4 regions of the Sodalis ligni genome follow, and region 3 is predicted to be linked to each of the others. Evidence: predicted binding sites of a transcription regulator. Region 3 holds the regulator's gene; each other region holds the start of a gene.
What was found. The regulator PurR, encoded in region 3, represses purine synthesis genes. The targets are predictions, from matches to a motif close to CANGCAAACGTTTGCNTG.
Positions count from the first base shown of each region.

Region 1: the regulator PurR is predicted to act here: its motif matches at 3,846-3,863, upstream of purL (phosphoribosylformylglycinamidine synthase).
Region 2: the regulator PurR is predicted to act here: its motif matches at 4,055-4,072, upstream of gcvT (glycine cleavage system aminomethyltransferase GcvT).
Region 4: the regulator PurR is predicted to act here: its motif matches at 3,271-3,288, upstream of rbsD (D-ribose pyranase).

Region 1 is NZ_CP075169.1:4,470,351-4,478,032, reverse strand. It holds gene murQ (N-acetylmuramic acid 6-phosphate etherase) at 3-902, shown strand; partial or broken gene yfhb (phosphatidylglycerophosphatase C) at 951-1,588, shown strand; gene tadA (tRNA adenosine(34) deaminase TadA) at 1,638-2,153, shown strand; gene mltF (membrane-bound lytic murein transglycosylase MltF) at 2,150-3,682, opposite strand; gene purL (phosphoribosylformylglycinamidine synthase) at 3,970-7,682, shown strand, end outside.
Region 2 is NZ_CP075169.1:938,986-946,667, forward strand. It holds gene pepP (Xaa-Pro aminopeptidase) at 58-1,371, shown strand; gene ubiH (2-octaprenyl-6-methoxyphenyl hydroxylase) at 1,375-2,553, shown strand; gene ubiI (FAD-dependent 2-octaprenylphenol hydroxylase) at 2,582-3,811, shown strand; gene gcvT (glycine cleavage system aminomethyltransferase GcvT) at 4,233-5,333, shown strand; gene gcvH (glycine cleavage system protein GcvH) at 5,356-5,763, shown strand; gene gcvP (aminomethyl-transferring glycine dehydrogenase) at 5,854-7,682, shown strand, end outside.
Region 3 is NZ_CP075169.1:3,089,329-3,097,010, reverse strand. It holds gene gloA (lactoylglutathione lyase) at 1-107, shown strand, start outside; gene rnt (ribonuclease T) at 354-1,019, shown strand; gene GTU79_RS14365 (Grx4 family monothiol glutaredoxin) at 1,147-1,494, opposite strand; gene GTU79_RS30395 (C40 family peptidase) at 1,936-2,778, shown strand; gene cydH (cytochrome bd-I oxidase subunit CydH) at 2,804-2,893, opposite strand; gene purR (HTH-type transcriptional repressor PurR) at 3,093-4,109, shown strand; partial or broken gene cfa (cyclopropane fatty acyl phospholipid synthase) at 4,536-5,686, shown strand; partial or broken gene GTU79_RS14340 (riboflavin synthase subunit alpha) at 5,788-6,441, opposite strand; gene GTU79_RS14335 (MATE family efflux transporter) at 6,694-7,682, shown strand, end outside.
Region 4 is NZ_CP075169.1:6,186,388-6,194,069, reverse strand. It holds gene cpxP (cell-envelope stress modulator CpxP) at 1-61, shown strand, start outside; gene pfkA (6-phosphofructokinase) at 716-1,678, shown strand; gene GTU79_RS28720 (sulfate ABC transporter substrate-binding protein) at 1,856-2,845, shown strand; gene rbsD (D-ribose pyranase) at 3,303-3,722, shown strand; gene rbsA (ribose ABC transporter ATP-binding protein RbsA) at 3,730-5,241, shown strand; gene rbsC (ribose ABC transporter permease) at 5,241-6,209, shown strand; gene rbsB (ribose ABC transporter substrate-binding protein RbsB) at 6,233-7,120, shown strand; gene rbsK (ribokinase) at 7,205-7,682, shown strand, end outside.

The DNA of each region.
Region 1 (7,682 bases), 1.4 Mb from region 3:
TGATGAATTTAGGTACCCTGGTGTCGGAAACCCGCAACGCGGATTCCATGGATCTGGACAAGCTTACTACTCTGGACATGGTGCGCTTGTTTAATCAAGAGGATCGTAAAGTGCCGGAGGCGGTGGCGCGGGAACTGCCGGCCATCGCGGCGACGGTTGATCTGGCGGCGGCGGCGTTGATGGCAGGCGGCAGATTGATCTATCTGGGGGCGGGAACCAGCGGTCGCCTGGGGGTGTTGGATGCCGCCGAATGTCCGCCCACCTTCGGCGTGGCGCCGGAACGGGTCGTCGGCCTGATTGCCGGCGGTCCCGGCGCGTTACTGAAGGCGGTGGAAGGCGCCGAAGACAGTCTGACCCTGGCGGAAGAGGATTTAAAGGCGCTGGGTCTGACGGCCGCCGATATGGTGATCGGGCTGGCGGCATCGGGGCGCACGCCCTATGTCATCGGCGGGCTGCGTTATGCGCGCCGGCTGGGCTGCGCCACGGCGGCGATTTCCTGTAATCCCGATTCTCCCATCGCCCGCGAAGCCGCGGTGGCCATCTCCCCGGTCGTCGGACCGGAAGTGCTTACCGGTTCCACCCGCATGAAATCCGGCACCGCCCAAAAGCTGGTACTGAACATGATTTCCACCGGGGCGATGGTAAAACTGGGAAAAGTCTACCAAAATCTGATGGTGGATGTGAAAGCCACCAATATCAAGCTGGTGGATCGGGCATGTCGAATTGTCGCCGACGCTACGGGTGTCGAAATAACCGTGGCGAAAGCCGCCCTTGCGCAAACGGATTATGAGGTCAAACCGGCTATCCTGATGATACTGACCGGCGTCGATGCCGCTGGAGCGCAACGCGCGTTGGAACGACACCAGGGTTATTTGCGTCGAGCGCTGGATGACCCTGACTGAACCTGTATTCGCTTATTTTTTTAGGATTTTCGAGCCGGAGGACGTGTTTTGAGCCGCTCAGCAGCCTCGCGTGTTATTTTTTTCGATTTGGACGGCACCCTGCACCGGCAGGATATGTTCGGGTGTTTTTTGCGATATTTGCTCTGTCATTCGCCGTTTAATATTGTACTGGTATTGCCGGTATTACCCATCGTGGTTATCGGGCTGCTGTCAAAAGGGCGTTCGGCCCGCTGGCCGATGAGCCTGCTGTTATGGTCGATAACCTTCGGGCATAGCGAGGCGCGCCTGCTTGAGCTGCAAGACCGCTTTATCGCCTGGTTTCGCCGTCGCGTCACGGAATTTCCCATCGTGCTGCAACGGCTTAATGAGTATCTGGACAGCCAGGATACCGAAGTCTGGCTGATTACCGGCTCCCCCGAGCCCCTGGTGCGCGGGGTATACAGCGATGCGCTGTTTTGCCGCGGGTACGCCTGATCGGCAGCCGGATGAAGCGTCTTCATGGCGGCTGGGTATTGACCTTGCGCTGCCTGGGACATGAAAAGGTTGCCCAGCTGGAGCGTGAACTGGGCACGCCGCTCAAGCTCTTCAGCTGCTATAGCGATAGCCTGCATGACAGCCCGCTGCTTTATTTTTGCGAGTATCGCTGGCGCGTGACCCGCGAGGGGGACCTGAAGCAATTGGATTAACGGGCCGGCTTGCGGGTATATTTACGCGACGACTTTTTCCGGGATGGCGATGATGAACATTGAACAGGGAGATGAATTCTGGATGCGCCATGCCTTGCGGCTTGCCGAACGCGCCGAGGCCGAGGGCGAGGTGCCGGTGGGCGCGGTGCTGGTCTTGGGGGATCGGGTGATTGGCGAAGGCTGGAACCGGTCGATCGGCCGCCACGATCCCACCGCCCATGCGGAGATCATGGCCTTGCGACAGGGTGGGGCGGTGCTAGGCAACTACCGGCTGGTGGATACCGCTCTGTATGTCACCCTGGAGCCCTGCGTCATGTGCGCCGGCGCGATGATTCACGGACGGGTGGGGCGGCTGGTCTTCGGCGCACGTGATGAGAAAACCGGCGCGGCCGGCTCCCTGTGCGACATACTGCGCCATCCGGGGATGAATCATCTCGTGGACATTACCTCTGGGGTGCTGGAGCAAGAGTGTTCAAGCCGTCTCAGCGCGTTTTTTCGCGGCCGCCGGGCTGCGCATAAAGCGCGGCGCCAGGCGATGAAAGAACAGCCGCCCGCCGTCGGTTAAGGGGAGGCTTTGGCCAGAACGGGCGCCATGCCGGATGGAACGGCGGTCAAGCCGGAAAATTGGCTGGTAACGACCGGAAAGGAGCTTGGCGGCTGAGGGATGGTTTGCGCTGCTTGAAGGGTTTTTTCTTTCTCGGTTTCTTTGTCTTTTTCTTTATCTTTTTCCTGCAGATAGCCCACCAGGCTCATTTCGTAGCGGCGGATATTCTCCACATAATCATACGCCTGCTGGCCGCGGGCGTAACCGTAGGTAGTCTGCTGGTAATAACGGGGCTGGCTGAGCATGGGCAGGCGGAGTTTAACGTCCACCCAGCTGTCGGGATTGCCCTTCTGCTTGGCGGTGAGCGCGCGGGCGTCCAGCATATGGGCATATCCCATATTATAAGCGGTGAGCGCAAACCAGATTTTTTCATCTTCCGGTATGGTCTCGGGCACTTTCTGCATCATATGGGATAAATAGAGCGCCCCGCCGCGAATGCTCTGCTCCGCATCCTGCCGATCGTTGATGCCCAGGCTGTCGGCGGTGGCGCGGGTCAGCATCATCAGGCCTCGTACACCGGTGGGGGAGACGGCCAATGGGTCCCAATGGGACTCCTGGTAAGAAATGGCCGCCAGTAATTTCCAGTCAATTTCAGTGGCATACTGCTGGAACAGGGATTGCAACGCCGGTAAGGTCGCATCGATGGAGGAGAGGAAGGTTTTGGTGTCCACATAATCAAAACTGCCCACATGGCCGAGGTATTTTTCCTCCAGCCGGGCGATTATCCCTTCTTCATTCAGCCCGTGGTAAAAATCCAACAGCGCGGCCGACAGGTTATCGCTGTTTTTCTTTGGCAAATACCAGGTAACCGGCTCTTCGTCGCTGACATCAAACGCCACCGCCAATTGCGGATGGATGCGCTGCAGCAACCCGATGGTGGCGGAATCGGCCAGCGTATAATCGAGCTTGCCTTCCGCAACCTGCTCTAGTAACGCCTTGCTGCCCAGATCCGATGACACCTCCCACGCCAGTTGGGGGTATTTTTTTTCTTTCATGGCGCGCAGCAGTGAAATATGGGCCGACCCGGAAGTCACGGCCAGACGGCCCTGCAGCGCGCCGAGATTTTTCGGCCGGGGCTGCCCCAGGCGATACACCAGCTGCTGGGAAACATAATAATTGGCCGGGCCGGTGGCGTAACGCTGCAACCGTTCGTTATTGTAGATGAGGCCTGCGGCCAGCATATCGGCGTCGTCGTTATCCAAATCGTCGAACAGTTCATTGAGGGTGCCGCGCTGGCGGATAACCAGCTTTACTCCCAGATAATCGGCGAAGCGTTTCGCCAGTTCATAGTCGAAACCGGAGGGGTGGTGGTTGGTCGTGGTATAACTCAGCGGAGCATCGATGGTGCTGACGCGTAGCGTTCCTCTGGCTTTGATTTGACTGAGCACATCATCTTGCATCCCATGCCAAGGCACGTTGAACCAAAGTGCCCAGGTCAGCAATGCGGTGATGGCGCCAATCACGACATAATTTAATTTTAAGCGCTTCAAATAGTTATCTCTTGCCGGAGTGCAATCCCTACTGTCTCGAACGGCAAAATCGTTATCATTTTCTCCCTGGTGTCGGGGCATTTTGCGCAACAAAGCGCCACGGTGCAACAAAAAAGCTTAAAGACCATACGTTAATAAAGGTTATTCAGCGCGCAAGAATAACCGCGCAAACGGTTTCGTCCGCCGCCGGGATTCTCTATAATGGCGCGCGTTTCCCCCTGAAGTTGCGCCCCATGGCAAGCCGTACCCCGCATTGGCGGGCGGCGGTTCAAAGACGAGAGATCTTTATTATGGAAATACTGCGTGGTTCGCCCGCTCTGTCGGCATTTCGTATCAACAAACTGCTGGCCCGCTGCCAGGAAGCCCGGCTTCCGGTAAGCGATGCCTATGCTGAATATGTTCACTTTGCCGATTTGAGCGCGCCCCTCAATACCGACGAACACGCAAGATTGCAGCGGCTGTTGAAATACGGTCCTTCTCTCGCCGAACACGACCCCGAGGGGCGCCTGCTGCTGGTGACGCCGCGCCCCGGTACGCTTTCCCCCTGGTCGTCGAAAGCCACGGATATCGCCCATAACTGCGGTTTGCCGCAGGTAAAGCGTCTGGAGCGCGGACTGGCGTTTTATATCCAGGGCTCCACCCTCACCGAGGAACAGTGGCGCCAACTGGGGGCTCTGCTCCATGACCGGATGATGGAGACTGTGTTCGATAAATTTGAACAGGCGGCGGCGTTGTTCTCGCATCAGACGCCGGCGCCGGTAGGGGAAGTGGCTATGCTCGTCGAAGGCCGTCCCGCCCTGGAGCGTGCCAATCATCAACTGGGGCTGGCGTTGGCCGACGATGAAATAGACTATCTGCAGGAGGCGTTCACCCGTTTGGGGCGCAATCCCACCGACGTGGAACTCTATATGTTCGCCCAGGCTAATTCCGAGCACTGCCGCCATAAAATCTTCAATGCCGATTGGGTTATCGACGGCCATGCACAGCCAAAGTCGCTGTTCAAAATGATCAAGAATACCTTTGAACAGACGCCGGAGTTTGTCCTATCGGCCTACAAAGATAACGCGGCGGTCATGGAAGGTTCTTCGGTGGGACGATTTTTCGCCGACCCGCGGGACCAGCGCTACGATTTTCACCAGGAACCGGCGCATATTCTGATGAAAGTGGAGACCCATAACCATCCCACCGCTATCTCTCCCTGGCCCGGCGCCGCCACCGGTTCCGGCGGAGAAATCCGCGATGAGGGCGCCACCGGACGGGGTTCCAAGCCCAAGGCCGGCCTGACGGGGTTCTCGGTATCCAATTTGCGTATCCCCGGTTTCGAGCAGCCCTGGGAACAGGATTTCGGCAAGCCGGATCGCATTGTCTCCGCTCTGGATATCATGACCGACGGCCCGCTGGGGGGCGCTGCGTTTAACAATGAGTTCGGCCGTCCGGCCCTGACGGGATATTTCCGTACCTATGAAGAACAGGTCAGCAGCCATAACGGCGTCGAACTGCGGGGTTATCACAAGCCGATTATGCTGGCGGGGGGGATTGGCAACATTCGCGCCGGCCATGTGCAAAAAGGGGAAATTTCCATCGGCGCCAAGCTGATTGTCCTGGGCGGGCCGGCAATGAACATCGGCCTGGGCGGCGGGGCGGCTTCATCCATGGCGTCCGGGCAGTCTGATGCCGATCTGGATTTCGCCTCGGTGCAGCGGGACAATCCGGAAATGGAACGGCGCTGCCAGGAAGTCATCGATCGCTGCTGGCAGCGGGGTGACGACAATCCGATACTGTTTATTCATGACGTGGGGGCCGGCGGCCTGTCCAACGCCATGCCGGAGCTGGTGAGCGACGGCCGGCGCGGCGGACGTTTTCAACTGCGGGACATCCCCAACGATGAACCGGGCATGAGCCCGCTGGAGGTCTGGTGCAACGAATCCCAGGAGCGTTATGTGCTGGCGGTGGCGCCGGAGCGGCTCGGGGAGTTTGAGACTATTTGCCGCCGCGAGCGGGCGCCTTACGCGGTAATCGGTGAAGCCACCGAGGAAATGCACCTGAGTCTGGCGGACCGGCATTTCGACAACCAGCCCATCGACATGCCGCTGGATGTATTGCTGGGCAAAACCCCCAAAATGCTCCGTGATGTGACCCGGTTAACGGCGGCGGGCCAGCCGCTGGCCCGGGGCGGTATCCATCTGGCCGAGGCGGTCAAAAGGGTACTGCATTTGCCGGTGGTGGCTGAAAAAACTTTTTTGATTACCATCGGCGATCGCACGGTGACCGGCATGGTCTCGCGGGATCAGATGGTGGGTCCGTGGCAGGTCCCGGTGGCGGACTGCGCGGTTACCACCGCCAGTCTGGACAGCTATTACGGCGAAGCCATGTCCCTGGGCGAAAGGGCGCCGGTGGCATTGCTGAACTTCGCCGCCTCGGCCCGTCTGGCGGTGGGGGAAGCGATCACCAACATTGCGGCGACGCAGATTGGCGATATTAAACGGATCAAATTGTCCGCTAACTGGATGGCCGCCGCCGGCCATCCGGGTGAAGACGCCGGTTTATACGATGCGGTAAAAGCGGTGGGGGAAGAGCTTTGTCCGGCGCTGGGCCTGACCATTCCGGTGGGTAAAGACTCCATGTCGATGAAGACCCGCTGGCAGCAGGGGACGCAACAGCGGGAAGTCACCTCTCCCCTGTCTCTGGTGATTACCGCGTTTGCCCGGGTAGAGGATGTGCGCGGCACCGTCACGCCGCAGCTGCGCGCCGCCGGAGAAAACCGTCTGCTGCTCATTGACCTGGGGGCCGGCCATCAGGCGCTGGGCGCCACCGCTCTGGCCCAGGTGTACCGCCAACTGGGGGACGAGACCGCCGATGTGCGCGATGCCCCGCAGCTGGCCGGTTTCTATCGTGCCGTGCAGGAGCTGGTGGCGCAGCGGCGTCTGCTGGCTTACCACGATCGCTCCGACGGCGGTCTGCTGGTGACCCTGCTGGAAATGGCGTTCGCCGGCCACTGCGGCCTGGATATCGATATCGCCGCCCTGGGCCAGGACCGGCTGGCGGCGCTGTTTAACGAAGAGCTGGGGGCGGTGATTCAGGTTGCCGCCGAAGACAGCGAACTGGTGGCGGAAGTCTTTGCCCGGCACGGCCTGCAGGATTGCCTGTTCACTCTGGGCCGCGCCATAGCCGGCGACGGCGTGATTATCCGTGCCGGCAACAGTACGGTATACAGTGAAAGCCGCACCACCCTGCGTACCTGGTGGGCGGAAACCACCTGGCAGATGCAGCGCTTGCGAGATAATCCCGACTGCGCCGATCAGGAGCACGCCGCGAAACAAGACGACAGCGATCCGGGCCTGAACGTCAAGCTGACCTTCGACCCCGCCGAGGATGTGGCGGCCCCCTTTATTGCCAAAGGCGCGCGTCCCAAGGTGGCGGTGCTGCGGGAGCAGGGCGTCAATTCCCACGTGGAAATGGCGGCGGCGTTTTATCGCGCCGGTTTTGACGCCGTGGACGTGCATATGAGCGATCTGCTGTCGGGGGATCGGGATTTGCAGGAATTCCAGGCGCTGGTGGCCTGCGGCGGATTCTCTTACGGCGATGTGCTGGGGGCCGGTGAAGGCTGGGCCAAATCCATCCTGTTCAACCCGCGGGTGCGCGATGACTTCGCCGCCTTCTTTAATCGTCCGCAAACTCTAGCGCTGGGCGTCTGCAACGGTTGCCAGATGATGTCCAACCTGCGGGAACTTATTCCCGGCGCCGAGCTGTGGCCGCGTTTTGTGCGCAATAAATCAGAACGCTTCGAAGCCCGCTTCAGTCTGGTGGAGGTGACGCAAAGCCCGTCGCTTCTGCTGCATGGCATGGCAGGCTCGCGTCTGCCCATAGCGGTTTCCCATGGGGAAGGGCTGGTGGAGGTGCGGGATTCGTCTCATTTGGCGGCGTTGGAAAGCGCCGGCCTGGTGGCGCTGCGTTTTGTGGATAATTCGGGGCATGCCACCGAGGCCTATCCGTCCAATCC
Region 2 (7,682 bases), 2.2 Mb from region 3:
CCGCCGGCACGGCGATAGCCGGTCAATACCATCACCATGAAAAGGCAGGAGAGAGTGATGACTCAACAAGAATATTTACGCCGTCGTCAGGCGTTACTGGCAAAGATGTCTCCGGCCAGCGCCGCCGTAATTTTCGCTGCGCCGGAAGCGACACGTAATGCCGACAGTGAATATCCTTACCGTCAAAACAGCGATTTCTGGTACTTCACCGGCTTTAACGAGCCCGAAGCCGCGCTGATCCTGATTAAAAGCGATGAAACCCACCATCACAGCGTACTGTTCAACCGGGTGCGGGATTTAACCGCGGAAACCTGGTTCGGCCGCCGCCTGGGCCAGGAAGCCGCGCCGGCCAAGCTGGGGGTGGATCGGGCCTTGCCCTGGGATGAGATCAAAAATCAGCTGCACCTGTTATTGAACGGCCTGGACGTGGTGTATCACGCGCAGGGGGAATATCCGTTCGCCGACGAACTGGTGTTCAATGCCCTGGCAACGCTGCGGCGCGGTTACCGCCAGCAGTTAAAGGCGCCGGCTACGCTGACTGATTGGCGTCCCTGGGCACATGAGCTGCGCTTGTTCAAATCGGCGGAAGAAATCGCCGTGATGCGCCGCGCCGGTGAAATCACCGCCCTGGGCCATACCCGCGCTATGCGGGCCTGCCGGCCGGGCATGTATGAATATCAGCTGGAAGGGGAAATCCTGCACGAATTCAACCGCCACGGCGCGCGTTTCCCCTCTTATAACACTATTGTTGGCAGCGGTGTGAACGGCTGCATTCTGCATTACACCGAAAATGAAGCGATCATGAAGGACGGCGATCTGGTGCTGATTGACGCCGGCTGCGAGTATCGGGGCTATGCGGGGGATATCACCCGGACCTTCCCGGTGGGCGGCAAGTTCAGCGCCGAACAGCGTGCCGTCTATGATATCGTGCTGGCGTCGCTGAATGCCTCGCTGGCGCTCTTCAAACCGGGCACCAGTATCCGCGACGTGACCGAGGAAGTGGTGAAAATCATGGTAACCGGCCTGGTGAAGCTGGGGGTCCTGAAGGGTGACGTAACCACCCTGATCGGCCAGCAGGCCCATCGGCGTTTCTTCATGCACGGGCTGAGCCACTGGCTGGGGATGGATGTGCATGACGTGGGGGATTACGGTACGCCCGAACGGGGCCGGATCCTGGCGCCGGGCATGGTGCTGACCATTGAGCCGGGCATCTATATCGCTCTGGATGCAGACGTGCCTCCAGCCTATCGCGGTATCGGCATCCGCATCGAAGATAACATCCTCATTACCGAACAGGGCAACGAAAACCTTACCGATTCGGTGGTGAAGGATCCGGACGCCATCGAAGCGCTAATGGCGGCGGCGCGCTAATTCATGACGGTAATCATCATTGGCGGCGGCATGGCCGGCGCCACCCTGGCGCTGGCATTGTCCCATCTGACCGGGGGGCGGCTCGACATCGATCTGGTGGAAAGCGCCGCTCCTGAAAGCCATCGCCACCCCGGCTATGACGGCCGGTCCATTGCCCTTGCCCAGGGGACCTGCCGGCAATTAACCGCTATAGGCGTCTGGCCGGCGCTGATGCCCGGCGCTACCGCCATTACCCAGGTGCAGGTCAGCGATCGCGGCCACCTCGGCAAGGTACGGCTTGACGCCGGGGATTACCGGGTACCCGCGCTGGGTTACGTGGTGGAGCTGCATGACGCGGGGCAGCGGCTGTTTTCGCTGTTGCGCCGGGCGCCCGGCGTCAGGCTGCATTGTCCCGCCACCGTCGCCACCCTGACCCGGCGCCGGGACGATGTGGAAGTGCGGCTGGATAACGGCGGGGTATTGACCGGCCGGCTGGCGGTGGCGGCGGACGGTTCCCATTCTCCCGTGGCCCGGCAATGCAATATCCAGTGGCGGCAGCAGGATTACCGGCAACTGGCGGTCATTGCCAACGTTTCCACCGCAATGCCCCACGGGGGCAGGGCCTTTGAGCGCTTTACCGAACACGGGCCGCTGGCGTTACTGCCCTTGTCGGGGGGACGCAGCGCGCTGGTCTGGTGCTTGCCCGAGTCACGGCGGGAAGAGGTCGGCGCCTGGGATGACGCCCGGTTCCGGGAGGCGTTGCAGACGGCGTTCGGCTGGTCCCTTGGGCGGATTGTTACCGTGGGGCAACGGCAGATTTATCCCCTGCACCTGCGTACCGCCTCGCATCATATCTCCCATCGCCTGGCGCTGGTGGGCAATGCGGCGCAAACCCTGCACCCCATCGCCGGGCAGGGGTTCAATCTGGGGTTGCGCGACGTGATGACCCTGGCGGAGACGCTGGCGGACGCGGCGGGACAGGGGCTCGATCCCGGCGGCTATGCGGTATTGCAGCGCTATCAACAGCGCCGGTTGCCCGATCAGTCCGGAACGGTAGGCATTACCGACGGGCTAATCGACGTGTTTGCCAACGGGCACCCGCCGCTGGTGATTGCCCGTAATCTGGGGCTGCTGGCCATGGCGCATTCACCCTGGCTGCGGGACACCCTCGCGCGACGCACCCTGGGCTGGGTGGAGCGTTAATTTCCGGCCTTCAACGAGGACTTCAGCTATGCAAGCATTCGATGTGGTGATCAACGGCGGCGGAATGGTGGGTTTGACCCTGGCCTGCGGTCTGCAGGGCAGCGGCTTGCGCGTCGCGGTGGTGGAGCAGCGGATGCCGGAAGCGATTCCCCCGGCCGAAAGTCCGGCGCTTCGGGTCTCCGCCATCAATGCCGCCAGTCAGCGCCTGTTGCGGCATGTCCGGGTATGGGACGATATCGTCGCGGTGCGCGCCACGCCCTACCGGGGCATGGAAGTCTGGGATAACGACAGCTTCGGTAAAATCGCCTTTGACGGCGGTCCCTTGGGATTCGAGCAGCTTGGGCACATTATCGAAAATCCGGTCATCCATCAGGCACTGTGGCGCCGGGCCGCCGGGTTATCGGATGTCGAGCTGTTTTGCCCGGCGTCGCTACGGCAAGTAGCCTGGGGCGAAAACGAGGCGTTTATTACCCTGGATGACGATCGGATGCTGACCGCCCGGCTGGTGGTGGGGGCGGACGGCGCCGATTCCTGGCTGCGGCGCTATGCCGATATTCCGCTGACTTTCTGGGATTACCAGCATCATGCCCTGGTAGCCACCGTGCGTACCGAGCGCCCCCACGGCGGCATCGCCCGCCAGGCGTTTCACGGCGACGGAATTCTGGCGTTTCTGCCGCTGGCGCAGCCCGATGTCTGTTCCATCGTCTGGTCCCTGCCGCCGGAGTTGGCGGAGCAGCGGCGGCAAATGCCGGCGGAGCAATTCACCGCGCAATTGGCCCGGCACTTTAATCTGGCCCTCGGTTTATGCAAGCTGGAAAGCGAACGGTTGACATTCCCCCTTACCGGCCGTTATGCCCGGGATTTCGCCGCGCACCGTCTGGTGCTGGTGGGAGACGCGGCGCATACCGTCCATCCGCTGGCGGGGCAGGGGGTGAATCTGGGATTGATGGATGTGGCCGAATTGCTGTCTGAACTGCAGCGATTGCAAATCGCCGGCAAGGATATCGGCCATTATGCCTATCTGCGCCGCTATGAACGGCGCCGCAAGCACAGCGCCGCCGTTATGCTGGCGGGCATGCAGGCCCTGCGTGAGCTGTTTGACGGCAATAATCCCCTCAAAAAATGGGTTCGTGACGCCGGATTGCGTTTAGCGGATACGCTGCCCGGTGTAAAACCGCGCCTGATCCGGCAGGCCATGGGGCTTACCGAACTGCCGTCCTGGCTGGATGAAGACGTCCGTTCGACTGAAAAAATCTAATCCAAGGGTTTTTTTTCATTATTATTTCTAATCCGAAGCCTCGGCAAAACGTATTCCAACAGCGTTTCGTCGGGGTTTTTTGTTATCAAATTTTGCGTTGAGGTCCTCCGATTTACCGTTTGTGCGCCGTTATAATCCCTTTGTCAGCATATCATGCTGATGAGGCGGGGAGAGTCGTTTAACATTATACTTCCTGGCAGGATAATTTAATTTATGGTTTCCCCCTGGATTAGGTGGTAACTTCTGGCAAAAGGTATCGTTTGCGCCGATGGAAGCCTGTTTTTTGTATAGGCCGAAAGCGTCGGCGCCTTCCAGGACATTTGTTGTATAGCCTCAATAATTCGAGTTGCAATAAAGCCAATGTAATGCAACGTGAAGCATGGCGGTTATATCGTCTGAATTGACCACAAAGAGAGAAAAGATGGCCCAGCTGACATCGCTGTACGAACAGCACATCGCGTGCGGCGCAAAAATGGTGGATTTCCATGGATGGATGATGCCGTTGCATTATGGTTCGCAACTGGAGGAGCATCACCAGGTCCGACGGGACGCCGGCATGTTCGATGTTTCCCATATGACCATCATCGATCTCCAGGGATCCCGCACCCGCGAATTTTTGCGCTACCTGCTGGCCAATGATGTGGCAAAGCTGACCCAGCCGGGCAAGGCCCTGTACACCGGGATGCTGAATGCGTCCGGCGGCGTGATTGACGATTTGATCGTTTATTTCCTGGCTGAAGAGGATTTCCGCCTGGTGGTGAATTCCGCCACCCGCGAAAAAGACGTTGCCTGGGTCACGGACCATGCTGAACCGTTTAATGTCCGGGTAACCGTGCGTGACGATTTAGCGTTGATCGCCGTGCAGGGACCGCAGGCCCAGGCCAAGGCGCGGACGCTCTTTACGCCGGAGCAGCTGGCGGCGGTGGCCGGCATGAAGCCCTTTTTCGGCGTGCAGTCGCAGGATTTGTTTATCGCCACTACCGGCTATACCGGCGAGGCGGGCTATGAAATCGCCCTGCCGAAAACCCGGGTGGAGTCGTTCTGGCAACAATTGCTGGCGGCCGGGGTCAAACCCTGTGGCCTGGGAGCGCGGGATACCCTGCGCCTCGAAGCCGGCATGAATTTATACGGGCAGGAAATGGACGAAAGAATTTCGCCCCTGGCCGCCAACATGGGCTGGACCATCACCTGGCAGCCGGAAGACCGTGATTTTATCGGCCGTGAGGCGCTGGAAGCCCAGCGCCGCGCCGGCACCGAACAGCTGGTGGGCCTGGTGCTGACCGAAAAAGGGGTGCTGCGCAACGAACAAACGGTGCATTTCACCGACAGCAACGGCAACCGGCAGACGGGGATCATCACCAGCGGCTCCTTTTCCCCGACGCTCGGGGTCAGTATTGCCATGGCCCGCGTACCCGCCGGTATCGGCGAGCAGGCTATAGTATTAATCCGTAACCGCGAAATGCCGGTTAAGGTGACCAAACCCGGTTTTGTCCGCGCCGGTAAACCGGTCGTTCAATTTTAACTTTGCGAGAGTGAGGATGGCGATGAGCAGCAGCGTGCCTAAAGAACTAAAATACACCACGTCCCATGAGTGGGTCCGTGACGAGGGCGAAGGCGTTTACAGCGTCGGTATCACCGAACATGCCCAGGAGTTGCTGGGAGACATGGTATTTATCGATCTGCCGGAAGTGGGCGCCGAATTCGCCGCCAGCGATGATTGCGCCGTGGCCGAGTCGGTAAAGGCCGCTTCGGATATCTACGCGCCCATCAGCGGTGAAATCGTGGCGGTGAATGAAGAGCTTGAAGCTTCGCCGGAGCTGGTGAACAGCGCGCCTTATACCGAAGGCTGGCTGTTTCAAATCAAAGCCGCCGACGAGAGTGAAGTAGCCGCATTGCTCGATGCCGATGCCTATGAGGCCACCCTCGACGAAGAAGATGACGAAGACGAATAACCGCCGCACGGCCCCGGTGAACCAACCGGGGCTTTTCCCGACCCGTTTGTGATTTCCCCCGTCCCATGCCCGATGCAGGAATTGTTGTTTATGACCCAGACTCTCAGCCAGCTTGAACACCATGACGCGTTTATACAGCGCCATATCGGCCCTTCCCCGGAACAGCGGGCGCATATGCTTTCAGCCGTCGGCGCCGCCACTCTGGACGCGCTGATTGGCCAAATCGTTCCCGCGGATATTCAGCTTTCCGCCCCGCCGGCGGTGGGCGAGGCCGCCACCGAAGCACGGGCGCTGGCTGAGCTGAAAGCCATTGCCGGCCGTAACCGGATCTGCAAAACCTATATCGGCATGGGCTACAGTGCGGTCATCACCCCGCCGGTGATTTTGCGCAACATGCTGGAGAACCCGGGCTGGTATACCGCCTATACGCCTTACCAGCCGGAGGTGTCGCAGGGCAGATTGGAAGCCTTGCTGAATTTTCAACAGCTGACGCTGGACTTGACCGGCCTGGATATCGCTTCCGCCTCGCTGCTGGATGAAGCCACCGCGGCGGCGGAAGCCATGGCGCTGGCCAAACGCGCCAGTAAACTGAAACAGGCCAACTGCTTTTTTGTCGCCGACGATGTGCACCCGCAGACGCTGGATGTCGTGCGCACCCGGGCGCGCACCTTCGGTTTCGATCTGGTGGTGGGACAAGCCGAAGCGGCGCTTGAACTGCCGGGGGTATTCGGCGTCTTGCTGCAGCAGGTAGGCACCACCGGAGAGCTCCATGATTACCGCGAACTGCTGGCGGCCCTGAAAGCCCGCCGGATAGTCAGCTGCGTGGCGGCGGACATGATGGCGCTGGTGCTTTTGGCGGCGCCGGGGGCCCAGGGGGCCGATGTGGTGTTCGGTTCTTCCCAGCGTTTTGGCGTACCCATGGGGTACGGCGGACCGCACGCGGCATTTTTCGCCGCCCGCGACGAGGTGAAACGTTCCATGCCGGGCCGCATTATCGGCGTTTCCCGCGACGCGGCGGGCAATACCGCCCTGCGCATGGCGATGCAAACCCGCGAGCAGCATATCCGGCGCGAAAAGGCCAATTCCAATATTTGCACCTCGCAGGTTCTGCTGGCGAATATCGCCGGCTTGTATGCCGTTTACCACGGACCGGCCGGGCTTAAACGTATCGCCGGGCGTATTCACCGCCTGACCTCGATCCTGGCGGCGGGCTTGACCTCCGCCGGCATCACGCCGCGTTTTGCCCGCTGGTTCGATACCCTGACGCTGGATGTGGCGGATAAGGCCGCGGTGCTGGAGCGCGCGCGGGAAGCCGGCGTTAACCTGCGTGCCGACCTGGACGGCGCGGTGGGGATTACCCTGGATGAAACCACCGGGCGCGAGGATATCGCCGCCCTGTATGCCATTCTCACCGGCAGCCGGCAGGCGCTGGATATCGATGCCCTGGATGCCGGCATCGGCGAGGTGATTCCGGCGCAATGGCTGCGTACCACCCCCATCCTGACCCATCCGGTCTTTAACCGCTATCATAGCGAAACCGACATGATGCGGTATATGCACCGGTTGGAGAACAAAGACTTGGCGCTGAACCAGGCGATGATCCCCCTGGGCTCGTGCACCATGAAGCTGAACGCCGCCGCGGAAATGATCCCCATTACCTGGCCGGAGTTCGCCGAACTGCATCCGTTCTGCCCGCCGGAACAGGCTGCCGGCTATCAGCAGATGATAGCGCAGCTCTCCCGTTGGCTGGTGCAGTTGACCGGCTATGACGCGCTGTGCATGCAGCCCAACTCCGGCGCCCAGGGCGAGTATGCCGGCATGCTGACCATACGGCGCTATCATGAGAGCCGTAACGAGGGCAACCGCCATATCTGCCTTATCCCCAGCTCAGCCCACGGCACCAATCCGGCCTCGGCGCA
Region 3 (7,682 bases):
GACCGGTGAAAGGCGGCACGACCATCATCGCCTTTATCGAAGATCCCGACGGTTATAAAATAGAATTGATCGAGCAGCGTCACGCCGGCCTGGGCCTCGGGCACTGACATATTGGCCACGGCCGGGCGGTGGCGGTCGGTAATGCGCCGCACATCATAAATCCGCGAATGCTTAAAGTTACATCGTAACGGACGGGACCCAAGACAGGGGTCCCTATTCAGGATTATCTTTCCATTTTCCGTTTAATCACCGCACTATTCCATTGCGGGCAGCCAATGAAAATGGATTCGCCATGCATACCGGAACAAAATTTGCCATAATGCGGGCTGTATTTCTAAATAGTAAGAACAGGCATGGCTGAAATAGACGATGTAAATTCCCTTCGCGGCCGTTTCCGCGGCTTTTATCCGGTTGTCATTGATGTAGAATCCGCAGGCTTTAACGCCGCTACCGACGCCTTGCTCGAAATTGCCGCCGTGACATTGAACATGGATGTAGAAGGCTGGCTCGTGCCGGACCAAACGTTGCATTTTCATGTCGAACCTTTCCCCGGATCCCTGTTACAGCCGGAGGCGCTGGCGTTTAACGGCATCGATCCGTCCAATCCTTTACGCGGTGCGGTAAGCGAATACGATGCGCTGCATGAAATCTTCAAGATGGTGCGCAAAGGCATAAAGGATCAAGGCTGCAACCGTGCGGTAATCGTGGCCCATAACGCAGGTTTTGATCATGGTTTCCTGATGGCGGCGGCGGAACGCGCCAATCTCAAACGCAACCCGTTTCATCCTTTTGCCACCTTCGACACCGCGGCGCTGAGCGGACTGGTGCTTGGGCAGACCGTATTGGCGAAAGCCTGCGCCGCCGGAGGAATTGAATTCGACAGCCGCCAGGCCCATTCGGCCCTGTACGATACCGAGCGGACCGCCGAGCTGTTTTGCGAACTGGTGAATCGCTGGAAGCGTCTCGGGGGTTGGCCGGTACCGCCGCTCGGCGACGATAGCAGCGGCGAAACTGATTAAATCAAATCACGGAGATGGCCGAAAAGCGGGAGAGCATGTTTGTTTTGACCATAAAATCAAAGCCAATCCCAGCGATAGGATTGGCTTTTATCTTTTCTGAACGCTCAGGCTAGAAGCCCTCACTGACTCAATTGGACGGCTGATCTTCCTGAGAACCGTATTTCACCGCGGTTTCTTTGATAAGCGGCTGTAGCTCGCCGTGCTGATACATTTCAAGAATGATATCGCAACCGCCAATCAATTCACCATCCACCCATAATTGCGGGAAGGTCGGCCAATTGGCGAATTTCGGCAGTTCGGCCCGAATATCCGGATTCTGCAGGACATCCACATAAGCGAAACGCTCGCCGCAGGCGGAAAGCGCCTGTACCGCTTGCGCGGAAAAACCGCAACCAGGCAATTTCGGAGAGCCCTTCATATAAAGAAGAATCGGGTTTTCAGCAATTTGCTGCTGAATTTTTTCAATCGTCGTCATTGTCTCGCTTCCTCAAGCCATAAGCTGGCCTTATCTGCTCTGGGCGGGATTATGCTCAGAATCACTATTCTAACGATTACCGTATAAATAGATAAACGTTTTTTTGCCCGCCATAGCCCGCACGGACAAAGATGCGCAGCACCTTAATAAAGGATAACACCAAAGGCGGCCTTTTACCCGGCGCCGGGGCATGGATGCCAAACTCTTTTTAACAATTGAAAACTGTTGAATTTTGCGCCAAATTATGCCGATGAATGCAACAAATATGCAGTCGTTCACGTTTATTCACAATATGATGATAATTCATGATGCAAAGTAGGGGTAAATAGCTTAAATTCCTTTGAGGCATTTATAACCCCTCTTTGGGGCCACAGAGGATAGCGTTAATCATGCGTTTATGCTTTACGCTTTTGTGTTGCTTTTACTCAGTTATTTTTCAATTTGGCGCATGCCGCGCCCAATGCCGGTATCAATGCCGACCAGCGAAAATCACAGTCCAGTACGGCTAAAACAGGTGACCGACGCAAACGAAAACCTCTTAAAGAGGTGTTGAAGATAACCAAAAAAAGCAAACCGGTGACCGAGCAGAAAATCACCCGTCATAGCACAGACAAACCAAAAGAGCTCGTTGCTGAAAAAAGCAGCAATAAAAAATTACATTCCATACCCGTCGCCAAAGCGAAAGAGCCGGCCGTCGAAAAAAACCACGTTAAAAAATTGCACCCAATCCCCCCCGAAAAAAAAATAGCCAATTTTACCCCGCCGAAAAAAGGCTACAAAAAGGGTTACGGCAGGCATCGGATGAAAGAAAGCGCCACGCTCGATCTCATTGCCAACGACCAACCCATCATCATGAGCGACAGCCACAAAAAACGCTATCAACATGCCAAATTGACGGCGATGAACAAGCTGATGTCCCAGATGGGCAAGCCTTATCGCTGGGGCGGCATGTCACCCAATACCGGGTTCGATTGCAGCGGCCTGATCTATTATGCTTATAAGGACGTGGTACGGATTCATATGCCCCGTACCGCCAATGAAATGTTCCATTTACGCGATGCGGCGCCGGTGAAGAAAGACGATCTGGAAAGCGGCGATTTGGTTTTCTTCCATATCACCAACCGCGGCGCGGCGGATCATGTGGGCGTTTATTTGGGCAACGGACGGTTTATCGAATCCCCCCGCACCGGCCGCGATATCCGCATCAGCTATCTGAATGAAGATTATTGGGCGGATCACTATGTCGGCGCCCGCCGGGTCGTGACGCCGAAAACCATTCGCTGAAAGGAAAAAAAGGCGCCTGGGCGCCTTAATTCATTACCGCGGTAAAGCTGAACGCAATGATCACCAGCAAGGAAAATACCGTGGTCATTAATGACAATTTGAAATCGCTGCTCATCACTTCTCCTTATCACTACACCTGTCGCTGAACGGGATATCTTTACACCCGTAGGTTGTAAGCAGTGTCGCATAACCCGATTAAAAAAGCTTGCCGGGCAGCAACTCCCGAGCATATTTATCTTTATCGCTTTCACTTTAGTGCCGAATCAAGGAAAATTGGCGGTTTATTTATTTCGGCGTACAGGAGTTCTACACGCATGGCAACCATTAAAGACGTGGCGAAACGCGCCGGGGTATCCACCACCACGGTGTCACATGTCATCAATAAGACGCGATTTGTGGCGCAAGAGACCAAGATCGCCGTTTTGGAGGCCATCGGGCAGCTGCACTATTCCCCCAGCGACGTGGCGCGCAGCCTTAAGATCAACCGCACAAAATCCATCGGCCTGCTGGCCAGCTCAAGCGAAGCGCCCTACTTCGCGGAAATTATCGAGTCGATTGAGCACCACTGTTTTGTGCGGGGATATACCCTTGTGCTGTGCAACTCCCATAACGATCTGAACAAACAGGGCGCCTATCTGGCGATGCTGGCGCAAAAACGGGTGGACGGGTTGCTGGTGATGTGCGCCGAATATCCCGAACCGTTGCTGAATATGCTGGAAGAGTATCGCCATATCCCCATGGTGGTCATGGATTGGGGCGAAGCTCGCCGGGATTTCACCGATACCATTATCGACAATGCCTTCGCCGGAGGTTACATGGCGACCCGCTATCTGCTTTCCCGGGGGCATCGCGATATCGGCGCCATACCCGGCCAACTGGCGCGTAATACCGGGGGCGGACGTCATCGCGGCTACCTGCGGGCCCTGGAGGAAGCCGGCATCGCCATTCCCCATCAATGGATTGTGCAGGGGGATTTCGAACCGGAATCCGGCTATCAGGCCATGAAACTCATTCTGTCCAGGCCGCAAAGGCCCACGGCGGTATTTTGCGGCGGTGATATCATGGCCATGGGTGCAATGTGCGCCATTGATGAAATGGGCATGAAGGTTCCCGATGACATCTCAATTATCGGTTATGATAATGTGCGCAATTCGTGCTTTTTTACCCCGTCATTGACTACCATTCATCAGCCCAAAGAAGAGCTGGGCGAGGCCGCGCTGACCATGCTGCTGGACCGTATCACCAGCAAACGGGAAAACGCCAGGATTATCGAAGTGCATCCCGCCCTGATTGTACGCCGTTCGGTGGCCGACGGCCCGTTTCGCTCCTGAAGGGCGGCACACGGCCTCCTGAGCCCCTTATCAAAGGTGATTCGCTCCCGAATGTAATAATATATTTCATACCGCCGAATGTGCCTGATGAGTTATTGTTCCGATAGGAAATCATTAACTTATCTGTGAAATACATTATTCTGTCAGCTATTGTCTAAACCGGAATGCAGGCTTATACTCAATATCGTTAACAAATATAACGAGTTGTCTAATAATTTTGCTTTAAAAGAATGTCGTGTTTTTACATGGCGTCATCCTATTTATGAAGCGCCCGTCTGACAAACAGTCTATTGGTGTTTTTATATTCCTCTGTTTATTGTGGTACATCCGACACCACGGATACCCGTGGATGATTATAAAAGCCCGCAGGTATCGGCTACGCTTTTCCTGACGGGGTTATAACAGAAGAAAGGTGATGGAGAAGCTATGAGTTCCTCGTGTGTTGAAGACCTGAGCTTTCATGATAATGCTTGGTATCGAATCATCCATGAAATGCTTGCTGAGGCAGGTGTAAAGATCAACGGAGCAAGGCCGTTTGATATTCATGTCAAGAACCCGGAATTTTTAAACGCGTGCTAGAGGACGGGTCATTGGGGTTGGGTGAAAGTTACATGGACGGCTGGTGGGAATGCGAGCGACTGGATATCTTTTTTCAGCGCGTTTTAAGAGCCGGTTTGGAAAATAAGCTTCCCCGGCATTTCAAGGATGTTATGCGCGTTGCCGCCGCGCGGCTCATGAATCTTCAGTCTAAAAAACGGGCTTGGATTGTCGGCAAAGAGCATTATGACCTCGGTAATGATCTGTTCAGCCTGATGCTGGATCCCTATATGCAGTATTCGTGCGGCTATTGGAACAAGGCCACCACCCTGGAGGAAGCGCAGCAGGACAAGCTTAGGATGATCTGCGAAAAGCTGCAGTTGAGACCGGGCATGACGCTGCTGGATGTGGGCTGCGGCTGGGGCGGGCTTGCCGCTTATGCGGCCAAGAACTACGGTGTTTCGGTTCAGGGGGTGACTATCTCCGCTGAACAGCAGAAACTGGCGCAGGATCGCTGCGAAGGTTTGGACGTCACTATCTCTCTGCAGGATTACCGCGACCTCAACGTGCAATTCGACCGTATCGTTTCGGTAGGCATGTTTGAGCACGTAGGTCCGAAAAATTACGCCACCTATTTCGACGTAATTGATCGCAACCTGAAACGCGACGGCCTTTTCCTGCTCCATACCATCGGCTCCAACCAGACCGATATGAACGTGGACCCCTGGATCGACAAGTACATCTTCCCCAATGGCTGCCTCCCTTCCGTGCAGCACATCGCACGGGCCAGCGAGAAGCATTTTGTTATGGAGGACTGGCATAATTTCGGTGCCGATTATGACAAAACGCTGATGGCCTGGTATGAACGTTTTCTCGCCGCCTGGCCGACGTTATCAGGAAATTATTCGGATCGGTTCTTTCGGATGTTCTGCTACTACCTGAATGCCTGTGCCGGCGCTTTTCGCGCCCGTAACATCCATTTATGGCAGGTATTGTTCAGCCCGCAAGGGGTTGAAGGCGGGATTCGTGTGCCCCGCTAAGCGTTCATTGCGGTACGTTCTTTTGGACTTTCCGCTCCAACGCTTTATTGCCCTGGACGGGCAATAAAGCGTCCCTATCCCCACTGTCGGGATATAGCGTTTTACCTCATTTTCACTTCGTGTCCGGCAGCGACGGCCAGTGCGGCCTCCCGCTGCGCCAAGACCCGTTCAACGGTGTCCACAACCGCCTGGGTTTGCGGATCGATTTCAATATTCACCCGGTTTCCCAGGCGTTTCTTGCCAAGTGTTGTCCTGGTGAGGGTTTCGGGAATCAAATGGACGCAAAATTTATCCGCGGCAACCTCTCCGATGGTCAGGCTGATGCCGTCGATACCGATATAGCCTTTGTACAGCACATATTTCATCAACTCCTTGTCCGGCATTTTAAACCAAATCTGCCGGTTGTTTTCCGAGGTGGCGATTTTAACGATTTCCGCGCTGCACATGATATGGCCGGACATGACATGGCCGCCAATCTCGGCGTTGAACGTAGCGGCACGCTCCACGTTCACCTCATCCCCCACCTGTAATTCCCCGAGGTTGGTAATGCGCAGCGTTTCTTTCATCAAGTCGAAGCTCGCCACATCTCCCTTGATGGCGCTCACCGTCAGTCAGCAGCCGTTGTGGGCCACCGATGCCCCGGTCTCAAGCCCGTCCAGCAGCGCCGGCGGCAGTTTAATGTAATGCGTGCGGAAGTTGGTTTTTTCATCAATTTCCACCACCGACGCGGTGCCCTGAACAATACCCGTAAACATGGCCTTGACCTCTTTTAATGACACCTTAAAAAGATGGGTATTATATTGCCCCAATTTCAGGTGAAAACCAAATACCCTCCCGCGGCGAAACGCTATGCACGGAAAATGTGCATTATTGCACTGGTATAAAGCAGGGAATCCATTACACTATGCCTCAGAAACGCCGCATAAATTACCGCTTAAATTCACCCATAATCATTAATTTATCTGCAGCTTGTATTATTTTTAATCCATAACTTCATAGGTGCCTGCGTGCAGAAGTATTTCCTCGAGGCGCGTACATTATTGTCGCTGGCCTTACCGGTTATCCTTGCGCAAATCGCTCAAACCGCCATGGGCGTGGTGGATACCGTGATGTCCGGCTCCGTAAGCGCCACCGACATGGCCGCCGTCGCCGTCGGTACTTCCATCTGGCTGCCCGCTATTTTATTCGGCCACGGTCTTATCATGGCGCTAACGCCGGTCATTGCCCAACTAAACGGTTCCGGCCGGCGCGATCGCATCGCCTTTCAAGTGCGCCAAGGGTTTTGGCTGGCCTTGTCCGTCTCGCTGCTGATTATGTTCCTTTTGTATCATTCCAGGTTTGTCATCGGCAGGATGCATCGTGTCGATCCCGCCCTGGCGCAAAAAGCCGTCGCCTATCTGCATTTTCTGCTGCTCGGGGCGCCGGGGTATCTGTTTTTCCAGGTGCTGCGCGGCCAATGCGAAGGTCTTTCCAAAACCAAGCCAGGCATGGTCATCGGTTTCCTCGGCCTGGCGGCAAATATCCCGATCAATTATGTGTTTATCTACGGCAAGCTGGGTATGCCGGCCCTGGGCGGTGTGGGCTGTGGCATCGCCACGGCGTCGGTGTATTGGATTATGTTTGGGGTAATGTGGCTGTATGTGCTCCGGGCCGGCACCTTTGCGGATTTCCGTACCGCCGTCGCTATCGTGCTGCCGCACTGGCCGACCCTGCGGCGTTTGTGCTCGCTGGGATTGCCGGTGGCATCCTCGCTCTTTTTCGAGGTGACGCTGTTTGCCGTGGTGGCGCTGCTGGTGACGCCGCTGGGCATTGTGTCCGTTGCCGGTCATCAAATCGCCCTGAACTTCAGCGCGCTGATGTTCGTACTGCCCTTGTCAATCGGGGTGGCGGCCACGATCCGCGTGGGCTTCCGCCTGGGTGAAAACAAGGTGGACGAAGCGCGGGTCGCCGCCTGGACCAGCCTGGCCGCCGGCGTGATGCTGGCCTGCGTGACGGC
Region 4 (7,682 bases), 3.1 Mb from region 3:
AATATCGGAAATGATGCCATCTTCTGCCCAGAAGCCGGTACAGAGTGTGACCCTTAAATAAGACATCTTCATTTTTCCTTGCCATAGACACCATCCCTGTCTTCCCCCACCGAAAGGTGGGGTTTTTTTTTATGACTGACACCTACAATCATCGACAAGCAGCAAGCCAATGCCGGCAATGACAAGTCATTGGAATGTGGCGACATAAGGCTCAAGCAAAGTGCCCGCAGTTCCGCTGCGGTAATGCTACGATATTCCCGTGCCGCATCCTAAAATGTCTTGCAAAAGTGTGACATAAACCAAAGGAAGCCGGCCTCCCGGGCAGGCCGGCACCGGTCTCTCTTTCATATCTCTGCAATCTGGCGAAAATAACCTAACACGCGGTTTGCAACATCTTTTATCAACTGTGGTGCTGCATGTGCCGATGATTGGCATTATGGTAATTGCGGCGCCAAGCCAGACCCATCCTTTTTCCCATTGGGTTACAAATTGTCCGGTGTACCGAGTGGTGAAAAGCTAAGACACTGGTAAATGTAATGCATTATCATAGGGTATAAACGTGAGGATAGTGGGAAATTGCCTGACCTGAATCAATTCAGCAAAAGGGATTTGATATACTATTTCCACCATAAGCCATAGGTCGGATTTAATCCGTTCCTCAAAGTTAACCGGCATAGTGTATTCTACAAATAATAGCTAAAGCTCAGAGGTAGTCATGATTAAGAAAATCGGTGTACTGACAAGCGGTGGTGATTCACCGGGCATGAATGCAGCGATCCGGGGCGTTGTGCGCGCCGGACTTTCCGAAGGATTGGAGGTTTATGGCGTCTATGACGGTTTCCTCGGACTGTTTCAGGATCGAATGAGCAAGCTCGACCGCTATAGCGTATCGGATATGATTAACCGTGGCGGTACCTTTTTGGGCTCGGCCCGTTTCCCTGAGTTCCGTGAAGAGGGAACCCGCGTTATTTCCATTGAGAACATGAAAAAACGTCAACTCGACGCGCTGGTGGTTATCGGCGGCGACGGTTCTTATATGGGTGCCAAGCGTCTCACTGAAATGGGCTTTCCCTGCATCGGTTTGCCCGGCACCATTGATAACGATGTGGCCGGCACTGACTACACCATCGGTTATTTCACCGCCTTGGAAACGGTGGTTGAGGCTATTGACCGGCTGCGCGATACGTCTTCTTCACACCAGCGTATTTCCATCGTTGAAGTCATGGGCCGCTACTGCGGTGATTTGACCATGTCGGCGGCCATTGCCGGCGGATGCGAATTTATCGTACTGCCGGAAGTGGAGTTTAAACCGGAAGATCTGGTTTATGAAATTAAAGCCGGTATCGCCAAAGGTAAAAAGCACGCCATCGTTGCCATCACCGAACATATCTGCAATATCAGCGAATTGGCGCAATATATTGAAAAAGAAACCGGCCGTGAAACCCGTGCCACTGTATTGGGTCATATCCAGCGTGGCGGCAGCCCGGTAGCTTATGACCGCATCCTGGCCTCGCGCATGGGGGCATTTTCCATCGAACTGCTGCTGCAGGGCTACGGCGGGCGCTGCGTCGGGGTGCAAAATGATAAATTGGTCCATCACGACATTATCGACGCCATAGAAAACATGAAACGGCCGTTCAAAAGTGATTTGCTGGAATGTGCTAAAAAACTCTACTGATCGCTTCAACTTCCCGCTATTTCACGCCCCCGTCATCGGGGGTTTTTTTTACCCTCTGTGGTTTAGCTCTTTTGCTTATATAAATTACGTTTTTATTCTTTAAAATGTTACAGGATTTCTGACACTCTCTGCTTAATCGATATTCAGGTGATAAAAAGACTCTTCGGGAGAGCAACGATGTCAAAGTGGCAAGCAGGGTTGTTGTTGATTTTATTGTCGGGAAGCGCACTGGCAAAAGATATCCAATTATTGAACGTGTCCTATGACCCGACACGGGAGCTTTATCAGGACTACAATGCTGCCTTCAGCAAATACTGGCAGGCTAAGACCGGCGACAAGGTCACCATTCGGCAATCCCACGGCGGGTCAGGTAAGCAGGCTACCTCGGGTATCAACGGGATTGATGCGGGTGTGGGGACATTTGCGCTGGAATCTGATGTGGGCGCCATCGCAGCGCGCGGCCGGATTGATAAAAACTGGATTACCCGGCTGCCTGATAACTCGGCGCCTTATACCTCCACTATTGTTTTTCTGGTACGTAAGGGCAATCCCAAGCAAATTCATGACTGGCCTGATTTAATCAAGCCTGGCATCTCCATCATCACGCCGAACCCGAAGACCTCCGGCGGCGCGCGTTGGAACTATCTGGCCGCCTGGGGTTATGCGCTGCATCATAATAATAACGATCAGGCGAAAGCCCAGGATTTCGTCAAGGCGGTTTATAAAAATGTGAGCGTACTGGATTCCGGCGCCCGCGATTCCACGAATACCTTTGTGGAACGCGGCATCGGCGACGTTTTAATCGCTTGGGAAAATGAGGCTTTGCTGGCGGTGAATAAGGTGGGTAAAGGCCAATTCGATATCGTTGTTCCCAGCGAGTCAATTGTTGCGGAGCCTACGGTATCGGTAGTAGATAAAGTGGTGGACAAACGGGGAACCCGCGACGTGGCTACCGCTTATCTGACCTATCTTTATTCGCCGGAAGGCCAGCGTATCGCGGCCAGAAACTATTATCGTCCCCGTGATCCGGCAGTGGCGAAGGAATTTGCCGATAAATTCCCACAGCTCAAGCTGTACAGCTTGAAGGATGTGTTCGGGAGCTGGCAGCAGGTGCAAAAAGTACATTTTTCCGACGGCGGCAGCTTCGATCAAATCAACCAGCGTTAACCGTTAACCCAAGCATAACGCCGATGGCTATAAGCCATCGGTGAGCTTGTTGACAAAGTGTTCGGTCGGGGCAGGCTACCAGATCGTAAACACGCCGTGAATACATCCCTGTAGGCTCGATCCGCGCCATCCATGGCGCGGACGGTTTACTCTTCTGGCAACCTTGCCCCGCCTTATTGACTTCGAGTGCATTTGTCAGCAGTCTGGCCGATGGCTATAAGGCATCGGTTTTTTTTCTTACTTCTTCTTCCCGCTGCCCTGACGGACCACGTTTTTCCGGCGACAGCATCCTCTTCTTGCTTCACTCTCAAATTCAATTGCTTGTGTGAATAATCATTTTTATTACTAGCGAAACGTTTCGATGGCGATCACATTTTTGATGGATTGCGCTTGTACACCTCTGCTTTTTTAACTAATTTCATCCTCAGCGAAACGTTTCGCTGGTGGAGGCAGGAAAATGAAGAAAGGTGTTTTACTGAACGCTGACGTCTCTGCGCTCATCTCCCGTCTGGGCCATACGGATCAGGTCACGATTGCCGATGCGGGATTGCCCATTCCCTCTTCAAGCCAAAGGATTGATCTGGCGTTGACCCGGGGTGTGCCGACCTTTTTACAGGTGGTGAGCGCGGTTGTCAGCGAAATGCAGGTAGAAAAGGCCATTTTGGCCAAGGAAATGGCGGAAATTAATCCTCAGCTGCATGAGGCGCTGCTGGATCAGTTGACGGCCCTTGAGCAACAACAGGGGAATACCATTGCCATCGAGTATATCAGCCACCAGGCATTCAAAACCCAGACCGAATACAGCCGCGCGATCATTCGCAGTGGGGAATGCACTCCTTTCGCCAATGTCATCCTGTGCTCCGGCGTCACCTTCTGAGGCATCTATGCAACCGTTACTGCAATTGACAGGGATAGACAAATCCTTCCCGGGGGTTAAGGCGCTTACCGGTGCGGCGCTGACGGTTTATCCCGGCCGCGTTATGGCGCTGGTGGGAGAGAATGGCGCCGGCAAGTCTACCATGATGAAAGTGTTGACCGGCATCTACAGCAAAGATGCCGGCACCCTGTCATACCTGGGAAAAGAGGTGGCGTTCAGCGGGCCGAAGGTATCCCAGGAAGCCGGTATCGGCATTATCCATCAAGAATTGAATCTTATTCCTCAGTTGACCATTGCGGAAAATATCTTCCTCGGCCGCGAATTCCTCAATCGGTTCGGCGGTATCGACTGGAAACGGATGTACAGCGAAGCTGACCAGCTGTTGGCCCGGCTCAATCTGCGGTATAGCAGCCACCGTCTGGTGGGGGAGCTGTCCATCGGCGATCAGCAGATGGTGGAAATAGCCAAGGTCATCAGCTTCAAGTCCCGGATCATTATCATGGATGAGCCTACCGATGCGCTCACCGATACCGAAACGGCGTCGCTGTTCAGCGTGATAAACGAACTCAGGCAGCAGGGCTGCGGCATCGTTTATATTTCCCATCGGTTAAAAGAGATTTTTCAAATCTGCGACGATGTCACGGTGCTTCGGGACGGGCAGTTTATCGCCGAACGCCGGGTAACCGGGTTACAGGAGGACGCCCTGATCGAAATGATGGTGGGACGTCGCCTGGAAGAGCAATACCCGCGCATTGAAGTCCCTCTCGGCGAGGAACGTCTAGCGGTCAATCATCTTAGTGGCCCCGGCGTCGACGATGTCAGCTTTACGCTGCGCCGCAGTGAAATCCTCGGCGTCGCGGGCTTGATGGGCGCGGGACGCACGGAACTGATGAAAACCCTCTATGGCGCGGCGAAACGCACCGGCGGCACGGTAGTGCTGGACGGGCGAGCCATTATGACCCGCACCCCTCAGGACGGGTTGGCTAACGGTATCGTCTACATTTCCGAAGATCGTAAGCGGGACGGGCTGGTGCTGGGGATGTCGGTGAAGGAGAACATGACCCTCACCGCCCTGCGCTATTTCAGCCGTCAGGGCGGCGGATTGAAACACGCGGAAGAACAGCAGGCGGTAGGGGATTTTATTCGTTTATTCAATATCAAAACGCCCTCGATGGAGCAGCCGATAGGCCTGCTGTCCGGCGGCAATCAACAAAAAGTTGCCATTGCCCGCGGCTTGATGACCCGGCCCAAGGTATTGATTCTGGATGAACCGACCCGCGGCGTCGATGTCGGCGCTAAAAAAGAGATTTATCAATTAATCAATCAGTTCAAAGAAGAAGGGCTCAGTATCATTTTGGTCTCTTCGGAGATGCCCGAAGTGCTGGGAATGAGCGATCGCGTGATGGTGATGCATGAGGGCCGCTTAAGCGGCATTTTCCCCATAGGGCAGGCCACTCAAGAGGTCCTGATGGCCGCGGCCGTCGGTAAGCAATACAGTACCCAGCAGGAGAATCAATGATGAGTACCCGGATTATTCCCGTTAAACGCGGTTTCAGCAAAACCTGGCTATTAGAACAGAAATCATTGATTGCGCTGCTGGTGCTTATCGCCGTGGTGTCTTCCATGAGTTCGAACTTCTTCAGCCTCAATAATTTGTTCAATATCCTTCAACAGACCTCCGTGAACGCCATTATGGCGGTGGGCATGACGCTGGTGATCTTGACCGCCGGTATCGATCTTTCCGTGGGTTCGCTGCTGGCCCTGACCGGTGCGGTGGCCGCGTCGGTGGTGGGGCTTGAAATCAACGTGTTCGTCGCGGTGGGAGCCTCCCTATTGCTGGGCGCGGCAATCGGCGCCGTGACGGGGGTCATTGTGGCGAAAGGAAAGGTGCAGGCCTTTATCGCGACCCTGGTGATGATGCTGCTGCTGCGGGGCGTCACCATGGTATATACCGACGGCAGCCCGGTGAATACCGGCTTCAGCGATGCGGCCGATGCGTTCGGCTGGTTTGGTATCGGCCGTCCGCTGGGCGTGCCTACGCCGGTGTGGATTATGGCGGTGGTGTTTCTCGCCGCCTGGTACATGCTGCACCACACCCGTTTGGGCCGCTATATCTACGCGTTGGGCGGCAATGAAGCCGCGACGCGGTTGTCGGGCATCAGCGTTGATAAGGTCAAGGTCATCGTCTATTCGCTGTGCGGGCTGACGGCGGCGCTGGCCGGCGTGATTGAAGTGGCCCGGCTCTCTTCGGCGCAGCCCACCGCCGGTACCGGGTATGAACTGGATGCCATTGCCGCCGTGGTGCTGGGGGGAACCAGCCTGTCCGGCGGTAAAGGCCGCATCATGGGAACCCTTATTGGCGCGCTGATCCTCGGATTTTTGAATAACGGACTGAATTTATTAAGCGTTTCTTCCTACTATCAGATGATTGTAAAGGCTGTCGTCATTTTGTTGGCGGTATTGGTAGATAACAAAAGCAGTAAATAACCTCCCCTGCAGGAAACATAAAGATGAAAATGAAAAAATTAGCTGTTTTGATGTCCGCCGTTGCGTTAAGCGCCGCTTTCAGCGCCAACGCCCTGGCAAAAGATACTATTGCGCTGGTGGTTTCCACTCTTAACAATCCGTTCTTTGTTTCGATGAAAGACGGGGCGCAACAGGAAGCGAATAAACTGGGTTATCAATTGGTAGTCCTCGATTCGCAAAACAATCCGGCCAAGGAATTGGCTAACGTGCAGGATCTGACGGTGCGCGGCGTCAAGCTGGTCATGATAAACCCGACGGATTCCGATGCGGTGGGCAATGCCGTTATCCTGGCCAACCAAGCCAAGATCCCGGTCATCACCCTGGATCGTAAGGCGAACAAGGGCCAGATCGTCAGTCATATCGCCTCGGACAACCGGGTCGGCGGCAAAATGGCGGGTGATTTTATCGGGCAAAAACTGGGTAACAGCGCCAAGGTTATTGAACTTGAAGGGATTGCCGGCACCTCAGTGGCCCGTGAACGCGGCGAAGGATTCAAGCAATCCGCCGATCAATACAAATTCACCATGTTGGCTAGCCAGCCGGCTGATTTCGATCGCACCAAAGGTCTTAACGTCATGCAGAACCTGCTGACCGCCCACCCGACGGTACAAGCGGTATTCGCGCAAAATGACGAAATGGCCTTAGGCGCGATGCGTGCCCTGCAAACCGTCAATAAAACCGATGTGTTGGTGGTAGGCTTTGACGGTACGGCGGATGGACTCAAAGCGGTGCAAAGCGGAAGAATGGCCGCCACCGTGGCGCAGCAGCCCGATCAAATCGGTATTATCGGTGTTGAAACCGCAGACAAAGTATTAAAAGGCGGCAAGGTGGATGCCATAATCCCGGTAGCCCTTAAGCTGGTCACGAAATAACGCCGGTTCACTTTCTACAGCAAGGTATTGCGTTATCGACCCGCCAGCCGGGGGACGATAACGCATTCAATCAGGATAAATACGATGGCGACAAACAAGCTGGTGGTGCTGGGTAGTATCAATGCCGATCATATCCTCAACCTTGAGCAATTTCCTCGTCCCGGTGAAACGGTTATTGGAAAAAACTATACCGTCGCTTTCGGCGGTAAAGGCGCCAATCAAGCGGTGGCGGCCGGGCGCAGCGGGGCGAATATCGATTTTGTCGCCTGCGTCGGCGAGGATGATATAGGGCAGCGTATCCGTAAGCAGTTGGCGGCGGACAACATCGGTGTCGGATCGGTGGAAGCCAGCCCCGGCACAACCACCGGCGTTGCGCTGATTTTCGTGAACCGGGATGGTGAGAATGTGATTGCCATCGATCCGGGCGCCAACGCCGCGCTTACGCCGGATTATCTGGCGCGATACGAGAAAAAGATTATCGACGCCTCCGTGCTGCTGATGCAGCTGGAGTCGCCGCTGGAGACGGTGATTGCCGCCGCCAAGCTGGCAAAGCTGCATCAGA